2 linked regions of the Chryseolinea soli genome follow. The protein of the gene in region 1 interacts with the protein of each later gene in a pairwise test. Links are inferred from orthologs where the notes say so. Each region holds a gene or a part of one and is shown on either strand. Other genes may lie near its edges.

Region 1 (5,604 bases):
CCACATGGATGGCTCGCGCATCTCCAACGCCGCCGTGAGCCTGCAAGCCGAGTTCAGGGCGTTTACCCGCGATGCCGGGGTGGACGTGCTTTCGTTTGGAGGAACAAAAAACGGGATGATGTTCGGTGAGGCCGTAGTGTTCTTCAACACGGAATTGGCTAAGAATTTTAAATACATCCGCAAGCAAGGCATGCAACTGCACTCGAAGATGCGCTTCATCAGCGCACAATTCGACGCGCTGCTCACGAATGATCTGTGGCGCCGGAATGCCAGTCACTCCAACGGCATGGCTAAATTGTTGGAGGCCGAAATACGTCAATCGCCAAAAGCAAAGATCACCCAGAAGGTAGACGCCAACGGCATCTTTGTGATCCTTCCCCAGGAGATCATCCCCGCGCTGCAAGAAGAGCATTTCTTCTATGTGTGGAATGACAAATTATCGGAAGCACGATTGATGTGCTCCTTCGATACCACGGAGGCAGACGTTCGGAGCTTTGGTAAAAAATTACGGGAATTGTTGAAGTAGCCGGACCGGTTTACTTCAGTTGCTTAGCGTTTCAGGAATTTATACGTGCCTTGCAATTTGGCGTGATCATCTTTCAACGCCAGCAGGTAGTAGCCGGTATCAAGATCTTTCACTTTGATCCGGATCTCGTGTTCGTCGATCAATTCGGACTCGAACGGCATTTGGTTGCCGATGATATTGTGAAGACTAACCTTTACTTCGTTGAAATTCACATTTTCCAACCGCACGTGGACGTAGTCCATTGCCGGATTGGGAAAGATCTGGATGTTTTTGGCAATTTCCTGGCGTTCCTGGACGGGACCGCCATCGAAACTGGCTTGGGCATGCCCAAAAAAGGAGCCCACCAGCAGGGAGAGTACGATGAAGGCGGTAAAAACGCGCATTTGCTTTATTTATTTCTTATGTATACGACAATTTTCGGACCAAAGTTACCCGCGCAACGGGACGATCTTCGGTTTATTATGCTTTAGATGCAGAAGGGTGGGGAAAAGTTTAAATTCTGCGATAAAAAAGTTTTGCAAACGATTTTCTAAAACCGCAAAGACGCTGAGGCGCAGGGAAAGGCGCAAAGGGCTTTTGTCGAAACTTTTCTTTGACGACAAACACAGCATCCTCTGCGACTTCGCGGTTTATCCCCCCAATCGCGCGAACGCCCCACTGAGAAATTCGACAATGTCGCTGGCAATGAGGCTGTCCATGCCCTTCTCCCACGCGCCCAGGTCACCTGCAAAACCATGCAGGTACACGCCGAGCAACGCTCCCTCTAAAGTATCATACCGCTGCGCCAAAAGCCCGGTTAATATACCAGTGAGCACATCTCCGCTACCACCGGTCGCCATTCCGGGATTACCTGTGGGATTAAAATATACTTTTCCGTCGGGTGCGGCGATGGAAGTGTACGCCCCCTTGAGCACCACAACCGATTGCAACTGCCCCGCCAGCTGTTTTTGCTTCTCCAATCGCTCGAAATCATTTTGCCAGGGGCCTACCAGGCGTTCGAATTCTTTAGGATGTGGGGTGAGGATGCTTCCCTTCGGAACGAGGTGAAGCAGTTCGCGATTTTCGCCGAGTATGTTCAGCGCATCGGCGTCGATGACCATGGGGTGTGGAAAATTTTCCAACAATTTGTGGAAAGCCTTCACCGTTTCGGGCGCCTTGCCCAACCCAGGGCCTATGCCGATGGTGGTGTAACGTTCGGGCTGCACTTCGCCGGCGAACACAGACGCGTGCCCGTCGATGCTGAGCATGGCCTCGGGAACGGCCGTCTGAACAATGGAGATCCCCGCCTGGGGCGTGTGCACCGTGAGCAACCCCACCCCCGAACGAAGCGTGGCGCGCGCCGACAAAACCGCAGCACCCATTTTTCCCAGCGAGCCGGCCACGAGCAGGGCATGACCATAACTGCCCTTGTGATCGAACTTCGAGCGCCGTCTCAGCAGGCTGCGTGCGGTGTTACGGTCCATAAAGAAATGGGACGTCAGCGCCTGGCGGATGAACGCCTTGTTTAAACCAATGTCCACCACGGCCCACTCGCCAACGTACTGGAACGACGACGGGAAGAAAAACGCCAGCTTGGGCAGTTGGAATGAAACGGTATAGCGCGCTTCCACGGAAGGGCCGGTGGTAGGCTCGTCGGCCATGAAGCCCGAGGGGAGGTCAACGGCTACGCGTGTTCCCCTGGCGGTGTTCATGCAGGCGATGACCTTGGCGTAGATGCCCTCGACGGGACGCGACAGGCCTGTACCGAATAGCGCATCGATCAGGAAGTCTTCATCAGAAAAGATAGAACATTCCGGCGCCGCGGTGATCTCATCGATCTGCACGCCACCCAAATGCTTTAGCCGGTCGAGGTTGATTTTGTAGTCAATGGATTCGGGAGCACCGCCCTTTACCAACCAGACGCGCACGGGGTAGCCCCATTCCTTCAACAGGCGCGCGATGCCCAGGCCATCGCCACCGTTGTTGCCGGTGCCGCAGACGATGCCCACGGTGAAGCTGTTGTTGAAGCGCTCGGTGAACCACGCCACAAAAGCGCGGCAGGCACGCTCCATCAAATCGATGGAAACGATGGGTTCGTGCGCAATGGTATAGGCATCCAAGGCCTTGATCTGTGAGGCGGTTAGGATCGGTTGCATGGAGCGTTTTTTTATCGGTCCACTTCCCCCATCACCACATCAATGGAGCCGATGATGGCGATGAGGTCGGCTATTAAAATTCCTTTGGCAATTTCGGGAAGGATGCTCAGGTTCACAAAGCTGCATGAACGGCACTTACACCGCAAGGCGATGTCGTTCCGGCCATCGGCGCGAAAGAAAAATCCCAGCTCGCCTTTGGGGATCTCCGACCGCACATAGAGGTCTTGTGCTTTGGGACGGATCTTTTTAGGCACCAACGCTTGCGGGTCGAAGTCACGCGTGCGCTTGTGTTCGCCGGTGAGCTTGATCACACATTGCTCCAGGATCTTCAGCGATTCGTGAATTTCCTGCACGCGCACGTTGGTGCGATCCCAGCAATCGCCCACGGTGCCCATCTTGCCTTCGCCGATCGGCACATCAAAATCCAATTCCGGGTAAACCGAGTAGCCGTCAACGCGACGGAGATCGAAACGAAGACCCGAGGCACGTAGCATCGGGCCGGTGACGCCACCGTTGATGGCTAAGTCGAGTGGAAGCACGCCCACATTGGCGGTGCGTTGAACGAAGATCTTGTTTTGCAATAGCACGGTGTCCAACTCGACTAGCTTGGGACGGATGTAGGCGATGAATTGCTGGCAGCGTTCTTCGAAGCCAATGGGCAAATCGTAGAACAATCCCCCAATCCAAATATAGTTGTAGAGTAAACGGGCACCCGAAGCCCACTCGAGCATGCGCAAAATATGTTCGCGGTCGCGCATGAGCCAGAAGAACGGTGTGAACGCACCGATGTCCATGCCATAGGTGCCGATGGCGATGAAGTGTGACGCGATGCGGTTCAGCTCGGCCACCATCACGCGCACATACTCCACGCGTTTGGGTATCTGATGCTCGATGCCCAACATGCGCTCCACGCCCATGGCATAGGCATGCTCGCTGTTCATGGAAGCCACATAGTCGAGACGGTCAACAAAGGGGATGACCTGGTTGTAGGGCAAATTCTCTGCGTGCTTCTCGAAGCAACGGTGCAGGTAGCCGATGTGCGGAACGACCTCTTTTACGATCTCCCCTTCCATCAACACTTCCAAGCGGAGCACGCCGTGGGTCGAGGGATGTTGCGGCCCCAGGTTCACGATCATTTCTTCTGAACGCAGTTGTGCTGCGTCGAACTTATAAGGAACCGAACGCGTGAGGTTGTCGGGGTGCGATTTGTATTGGATGTGGTCGGTAGGCATGGCGGCTAGTAGGCTACTTTGATGTCGCGGTAATAGCCCTGGTGCGTGTAGTCTTTGCGCAAGGGGTGGCCTTCCCAGTCTTCGGGCATCAAGATCCTTCGCAGGTCGGGATGACCGGTGAAATGGATGCCGTACATATCGAATATTTCGCGCTCCTGCCAGGTAGCCGTTTTCCAAAGATTGCTCAGGGATGGCACTTCAGGCTTTTCGCGCGACACCTTTACTTTCAACATCAGGTGGGTGTGAAACGGTATCGAGTAGAGATTATACGCCACCTCCATGGTATTCGCGGCCGGCCCGTTGTCGATGCCCGTCACGCAGGAGAGCATGTCGAAGTAGGTTTCGGGTGACGCGAACAGTTGCTGCGCCACCGCCACAAGATCTTCCGCCGCCACCACGATGGCTTTGGGTGACGCATTCTCGTCCACCACCGGCGGGGTGTGCGTGCAGGCATTTTGCACGAGGGTTAGTATCGACTCAAAGGCTGGCATGTGTTTCTTCTTTCTTCAATAGTTTTTCGATGGCCGTGGGCGCCATCATGCTTTCGTTCCGGATCTTTTCCTGGAGTTTGAGAAAACCCCCGATGAGGGCTTCGGGACGCGGCGGGCAACCGGGCACATAAACATCCACCGGAATGATGCGGTCCACGCCCTTCACCACGTGATAGCCATGCTGCCAGTACGGCCCACCACAGTTGGCACACGAACCCATGGAGATGACATAGCGCGGCTCGGCCATTTGTTCGTAGAGACGCTTGATGCGGTCGGCCATTTTGAAGGTGACCGTGCCGGCGATGATCATGACGTCGGCCTGGCGTGGGCTGGAACGGGGCGCCATGCCAAAGCGGTCCATGTCGTAGACGGTGGTGCCCGTGCTCATGAACTCGATGGCACAACAGGCCAGCCCGAACGTCATCGGAAACATGGACGACAGCCGCGCCCAGTTGAGCAGGTCGTCGAGGCGGGTCACGATGACGCCGCCGTGTTCAAAGCGTTGATCCAGTAGTCCACCCATAGCGTTCGTTATCCGTTGCCTTGTTCAGGCTTCTGATGCGTTTTATATTTTTCGTTGATGTTGTCGTACAAACTTTTCGGCACCTGCGACTTGAAGTCGGTTGGTTCGGGATGCGGCTTGATCCAATCCAGATGACCGTTCACCCAGGCATAGGCCAATCCCAGCGCCAGCACACCGATGAAGACCAACATCTCTATCATGGAGAACCATCCCCAGGCGCCGTTTGTTGCCGCCTGCAGCTTTTTGTTGGCGAAAATGGTGGACCAGGGGAAGAGAAAAACGATCTCCACTTCGAACAGCAGGAAGATGAGCGCCACAACATAGAAGCGCAGGTTGAACTGTGACCAGGCGGAACTCACGGGCTCCTCCCCGCTTTCGTAGGTGGAAAGCTTTTCGGGGTTGGGGCGGTGGGGGCGTATGGCCTTGGAAATCAACAGGGTGACAAGGATGAAAAGGACACCCGCCAGGATGTAGAGGAGGATTTCGCCAAAGGCTGATAGATAGAGGGGGTGGTCCATGAGATCAAAGATAATACTTCGGGTTGCACCGTTAGATAGATGGGGAAAAAACATTGGTCCTGAACGTTTCGTGAGATAGAAAATCTTTGTAGGGAAATTTCTTTGGGCATTTCATAGCTCCGCTCCGGGGCCGCGGGGGCCCCGCATGTTTACATCAGAGCTTAACCCTATCCGCGCAT
Region 2 (5,544 bases), 1.4 Mb from region 1 along the record:
GATCTCGTTCGATCCGGATAAATCCGAACTAAAAGAAAGATCCTTCGCCGAACTTGACCGCCTGGCCGCGCTCCTGGAATCCGACAAAGCCATCCGCATCGAAATAGGCGACCACAGCGACAAAGCCGGAAAAGGAAAACTCTCCTCCGCCCGCGCCAAGACCGTCACCGAATACCTGATACAAAAAGGCATCGCCAAAGACCGCATCGTCTCCAAAGGCTACGGAGGATCCAAACCCCTGGCCTCCGCCAAAACCGAAGAAGGCAAAGCAAAAAATCAACGCGTAGAATTCACCATCCTCCGAAAATAACCTTTCGACAAGAGTCCACTTTCCGATTTTTTCAAATACACAAAACCCCGGCAGGCACCGGGGTTTACTTTTTATATCTATTCCCAAATTATTGACAACCGACTACTAATACTGGCTCCTGGCTTTCTGGCTCCTCTTTTTTTTTAACCCTCCTTATGGAATCCGACCGAACGCTGCATCCTAGCCATACACTTTAATCCCACGGCCATGAAAAGAATCTACACCATCGCCCTACTCTTCGTCTCCCTGATCCCCGCAGCGGCCCAGGAAGCTGAACAAAACGTTTCCTCCAAAATAAATCAAGTCGCCGTCTTTCTACAGGGCGCCCAGATCACGCGCCACGCTTCGGTTCCTTTGAAAGCCGGTGTCTCCATCCTGACCCTGACCGGAATTGCTCCAGCCATTCAGCAGCAAAGCATCCAGGTGGACGGCCCGGCGTCTGTAAAGATCCTTTCGGTTTCCTTCCGCATCAACTACATGGAAGAACACAAGAAACCCGAGAAGATCAAGCTCCTCGAAGGAGAACGCAAACGGCTTGCGGCTTTGATCACGCAGGAAAAATCCATCCAGGAAGTCTACACAGAAGAAGAAAATATTTTAAAAACAAATAAGTCCATTGGCGGCACGGAGAAAGGTGTGGAGGTAGCCGAGTTGAAGGCCGCCATGGACTATTTTCGTCAACGCTTGCTGGACATCAAGCAACAACTGATGCAGTCGGAGCGCACCATCCGTTCGTACCAGGAAGAGCTCGCCAAAGTGGATGCGCAATTAACAGAGCTTCGCGCCATCAAGGGACAACCCAGCGGCGAGATCGTGGTGAAAGTATCGACAAAGGCGGCCACCAACGCAGAGTTGGATGTGAATTATTTGGTGAACGAAGCGCGTTGGTTTCCTTCGTACGACATCCGCGCGAAGAACGTCAAAGCACCCGTTGGCATCACCTACAAAGCCAATGTGAGCCAGCAGTCGGGTGAAGATTGGGAAAATGTGAGCCTCACCATTTCGTCGGCCAATCCTTCGGAGCAAGGCGTGCGCCCGATCATCAAGCCTTGGATCGTGGGCTACAACAATGCTTTGTCTCGGCGAACGGTCTCCAATGCCATGATGGCGGTAACGGCCAACAATGAGGTACATGGGCGAGTGGTGGACGATGCAGGTCAACCCATTCCCGGTGTGAACATCGTCGTGAAGGGAACGAGTGTAGGCACGGTAACGGACGTGAACGGCAACTATTCAATACCCTTGACGTCCGACGCCGAAGTGGTCGTGTTTTCGTTTATCGGCTATAATGCCATTGAGAGAAGACTGGACAGGGCAAGCGAGGTCAATGTCCAAATGCTCCCGGACGTGTCTGCCCTGAGTGAGGTTGTGGTGATGGCCTACGGTTATACTAGCGATGCTGCTCCTTCAGAAGCGCGATCCGGAATTTACGGATCATCTGCGCAAAAAATGAAACGCGCCCAGGTGGCCACAGAGGTCATCCGGCAAACCAACGTGGAATTCAAATTGGACGAGCCATTCTCCATAAAGTCAGACGGCGAAGTGCGCGCAACGGATATGATAGAGTACGAATTGCCTGCGATCTATGAATACTACTGCGTGCCCAAGCTGGAGGAAGACGCGTTTCTTACAGCCAAGATCATGGACTGGGATCAGTATAATTTTCTGGAGGGTGAAGCCAGCCTCTTCTTTGAAGGTAAATACATCGGCAAGAGCATACTCGACACGCGCAACACATCCGACACGCTCATTGTTTCACTGGGCCGCGACAGCAACGTTTTGGTGAAACGTGAAAAGAAAAAAGAATATTCGTCACGACAATTCGTTGGATCCAATCAGAAAGTTGCCCTGGCGTATGAGATCTCCATCCGGAACAAAAAGGGATTGCCCATCAGCATCGTCATTGAAGACCAAATTCCCATTTCGAACGACAAAGAGATCACCGTGGACAAACTGGAAGACTCGCATGGCGAATACGATCACAACAGCGGCACGATCACCTGGAAAAAAGAAATTGCCTCGGGTAAAACGGAGATCATCAACCTGAAATATGCCGTGCGCTACCCGAAAGGAAACCGGATGTTTCTGGAGTGATCAGTTGCCGTGTTGACGGAGCACTTCATAGATCGCTACACCGGCAGCCACCGACACGTTGAGTGAACCGATCTTTCCTTTCAACGGAATGCGGGCCAACTCATCGGCTTCTTTCAAAAAGGCATCGCTGATGCCATCTTCTTCTGAGCCGAGGATGAGGGCGATGGGGCCAGTAAGCGTGAGGGAGTACAAGCTCTTCTCGGTTTTTTCCGTGCAGGCTACGATGCGGATACCATTGTCGTGCAACAACTGGATGGTTTTCTTCATGTCCTTCTCACGGCAGATCGGCAGGTGGTTCAACGCCCCTGCCGATGTTTTCATGGCATCGCTTGTTATCGGGGCACTTCCTTTTTCACCGACGATGATGCCCGTCATGCCGGCACATTCAGCAGTGCGCACGATGGCACCAAAATTTCGTACGTCGGTGATGCGGTCGAGGATGAGGAAAAAGGGTTCGCGTCCTTCCTGGTATGCTTTGTAGATAAGATCGTCAACGGAAGAATAGCTCACCGCGGAAAGAATGCAGATCACACCCTGGTGATTTTTCGTCGACAGGCGTTTGAGCTTTTCGGGAGGCACAAAGAGGATGGGCACATTGTTGTTGCGTGCCACGGCGATGAGCTCTTTCACCAGGTCGTTGGTGAGGCCCGACTGGATCATTACTTTGTCAATATCTTTTCCTGCCAGGATCGCCTCGATGACGGCCCGGGTGCCATAGATCATATCTGTTTTTTCCATTGCGAAATGTTGCTCAGCGGTTAGTGGCCAGCCGGTCGATCTCCTTGGCCAGCTTGCGGTCTTTGTCCGTCACGATGTTGCCGGCATCGTGGGTGGAAAGCGCAAAGCTAACGGTGTTGTAAGTGTTCGTCCAGGTGGGATGGTGATTCATTTTTTCGGCCGTTATAGCCACTTTGGTCATAAAGGCGAAGGCCTCCGTAAAATCGGCGAAGGTGAACGTCTTCTTCAGGGTGTTGTTGTCGGTAGTCCATTCCATAAGCCTTTGCATTTTTTTGTGATACGAAATTCTTTTTGCGCCGTCCGCCTGTGATCCACACAAGCGATCAAAGCGCCACGATACCTTCTATTTCCGCGGCCAGCTGGTATAATTCGATCACGGCATCGCTGGAGGGCATCATGGCCTGTATGGTAACGCTGGTGTAGTTGCCTTGTTTTGACAATTTTTCGGTGGCCGTGTTGTTCGGGAACAACTTCTTCACTTGTTCTTCCTTGCCGGTGGGTACGATGAATTTAAACACGTAGATCTCGGGCCAGGCATAGTGCTGGTCAAGCTTTTCCCGAAACGAATCGACCCAGTTTTGGTCCATATGAAATGGCAACGCCCCCCAATGGCTCGGGAGGCGTGGCATAAAGATTTTTGCAATACTTAAAAGAACCGGTAGCGCTTGTCTACAATGTCGGCATTTTCTTTAATGGCATCGGCGATGCCCGCGCTATTGCGATTCACGGCATTTTGTTCCAGTCCGGCTTTGTAGGTGGCGTAATCGCCAACGGCAGGAGCGATGGTCTTGTTTTGCAATTCCACGATCACCACACCGTTCTCACCGGCCAGGGGCTTGGAACGTTTTCCGTTCTCCAGTCCGAAGGCAACACCTACGGCTTGCGGATCGAATCCGACAGTAGGCAATGAGTTGCTGTTCAATTTCAGATCGCTGCTGGAATAAACATTGGCGTCGGTGCCAAAAGAAGCGGCGATCTCTTCCAGCGTGCCTTTGGCGGCGCTGAGTTTATCGATAATAACTTTTCCTTTCAGTTCATTGCGAACAGCGGGTGTGATCTCCGCTTTCACCGAGGCCAGGGGCTTGTAGCCTTTCTTGATCTCGTTGGTCATCACCACCACCACGTTCTCTTCCTGCAGGTCGAATACTTGCGAGATCTTGCCGACAGAAGCTTCTCTGAAAAGCCACTGCACGATCGAGCGGGCTTCACCCAGTGTGCCTATGCGACGGTCGCCGGCCACTACGTTCTTGGCTTCCTGCAACACGAGGCCTTGTTCTTTTGCGCGCTTCTCGAAATCGGCAACGCCACTCAGATCCGATGTGAAGGCTTCAGCCTTGCGGAAGGCTTCGTTCAGCGTGGCATCGGTCGGCACGATCTCGCGCTCGATGATGGCCAGCTTATAGGCTTTGTTGGTTTTGGGTTCTGTTACGGAAATGATGTGATAACCAAATTCGGTTTCCACCACGTCGTTCAGAACACCGGATTTGCTTGCACTGAACACGGCATCCTGGAAGGGCTTCACCATTTGTCCACTGCTGAACCAGCCCAGGTCGCCACCGCGGCTCGCGGTTCCGTCTGTACCAAATTCGGCAGCTTTTGCACCGAAGTTGGCGCCGGCTTTAATGTCTTTCAAAATGCCTTGGGCCTTGGCTTTGGCTTCTTTCTTGGCGGCTTCGCTGGCGTCGGCCCATTTAATGAGAATGTGGCTGGCGCGGGCGCTATATACGGTGTCGTTGAAGACCTTGGAAACTTTCACCACTTTATACACCTGGCCATCCAGGAAGGGTCCGATCACTTTGCCTTGCACGAGGCTGTCGGGCGAAAGAAATACCGGCATGGTCACCGCATTGTAAGTAGCATATGCATTTTTGCTGTCGGAGCTTTTTGCAGCATAAACCGAGTCTTCAGAAGAAGTTTTGAACTCGTTCACATCGCGGGCCAATTCTTCTTTCACGGTGAGGCTATCGGAAGCCGAGGCTACTACCGGGATCGACACAAACTTGATGTCGCGGCTTTCTTCAGTTTTGAATTTCTCTACATTCTTGTTGTAGTAAGCTTTCAACGCATCTTCGGTCACGTTCACGGCCGAGTCGCTTACGGCGAAATAAGGAACGTAAACATAACGCACTTCAGCAACGTCAGTCTGCTGATGATATTCGCGTTCGGCCTCGGCGGCAGTAACGTAAGTGCTTTTGATCAACAGGTTTTCGTATTTGATACGCTCACGACCGGGCTTCAGGTCGCGTTGGAACAGTTCCCAGCGGATGCGGGGTTCAGACTCCAAAGGCATGGTCTTGAGTTGGGCGGCATAGGCCGACACTTTATTGGGATCGAACTGGCCGGTGGCCGGGTCGGTGAAAGCCATTTTTACGTTGGGGTCAACATTTTTTCCTACGAGCATA

Evidence for each region.
Region 2: the proteins of D4L85_RS17195 (region 1) and rlmB interact in binary tests that used the Escherichia coli proteins (3 or more experiments, as listed by UniProt). The link is inferred for Chryseolinea soli from one-to-one orthologs.

The regions. Positions count from the first base shown.
Region 1 is NZ_CP032382.1:4,024,884-4,030,487, reverse strand. What follows is about bases 409-3,245. They hold D4L85_RS17195 (NAD(P)H-hydrate dehydratase), read right to left. Parts: upstream 2,662-3,245; coding sequence 1,156-2,661; downstream 409-1,155. Other genes in these bases: D4L85_RS17190 (NADH-quinone oxidoreductase subunit D), read right to left, coding at 2,673-3,245; D4L85_RS17200 (T9SS type A sorting domain-containing protein), read right to left, coding at 550-909; D4L85_RS17205 (threonine aldolase family protein), read left to right, coding at 409-526. Also shown: more of D4L85_RS17205, read left to right, coding at 1-408; more of D4L85_RS17190, read right to left, coding at 3,246-3,893; D4L85_RS17185 (NADH-quinone oxidoreductase subunit C), read right to left, coding at 3,899-4,384; D4L85_RS17180 (NADH-quinone oxidoreductase subunit B), read right to left, coding at 4,371-4,907; D4L85_RS17175 (NADH-quinone oxidoreductase subunit A), read right to left, coding at 4,916-5,425. UniProt on the Escherichia coli protein: Bifunctional enzyme that catalyzes the epimerization of the S- and R-forms of NAD(P)HX and the dehydration of the S-form of NAD(P)HX at the expense of ADP, which is converted to AMP.
Region 2 is NZ_CP032382.1:2,667,400-2,672,943, forward strand. Bases 1,274-4,050 are described here. They hold rlmB (23S rRNA (guanosine(2251)-2'-O)-methyltransferase RlmB), read right to left. Parts: upstream 3,143-4,050; coding sequence 2,405-3,142; downstream 1,274-2,404. Other genes in these bases: D4L85_RS11545 (mucoidy inhibitor MuiA family protein), read left to right, coding at 1,274-2,404; D4L85_RS11555 (4a-hydroxytetrahydrobiopterin dehydratase), read right to left, coding at 3,156-3,398; D4L85_RS11560 (DUF493 family protein), read right to left, coding at 3,466-3,771; D4L85_RS11565 (peptidylprolyl isomerase), read right to left, coding at 3,789-4,050. In the rest of the region: D4L85_RS11540 (OmpA family protein), read left to right, coding at 1-310; more of D4L85_RS11545, read left to right, coding at 518-1,273; more of D4L85_RS11565, read right to left, coding at 4,051-5,544. UniProt on the Escherichia coli protein: Specifically methylates the ribose of guanosine 2251 in 23S rRNA.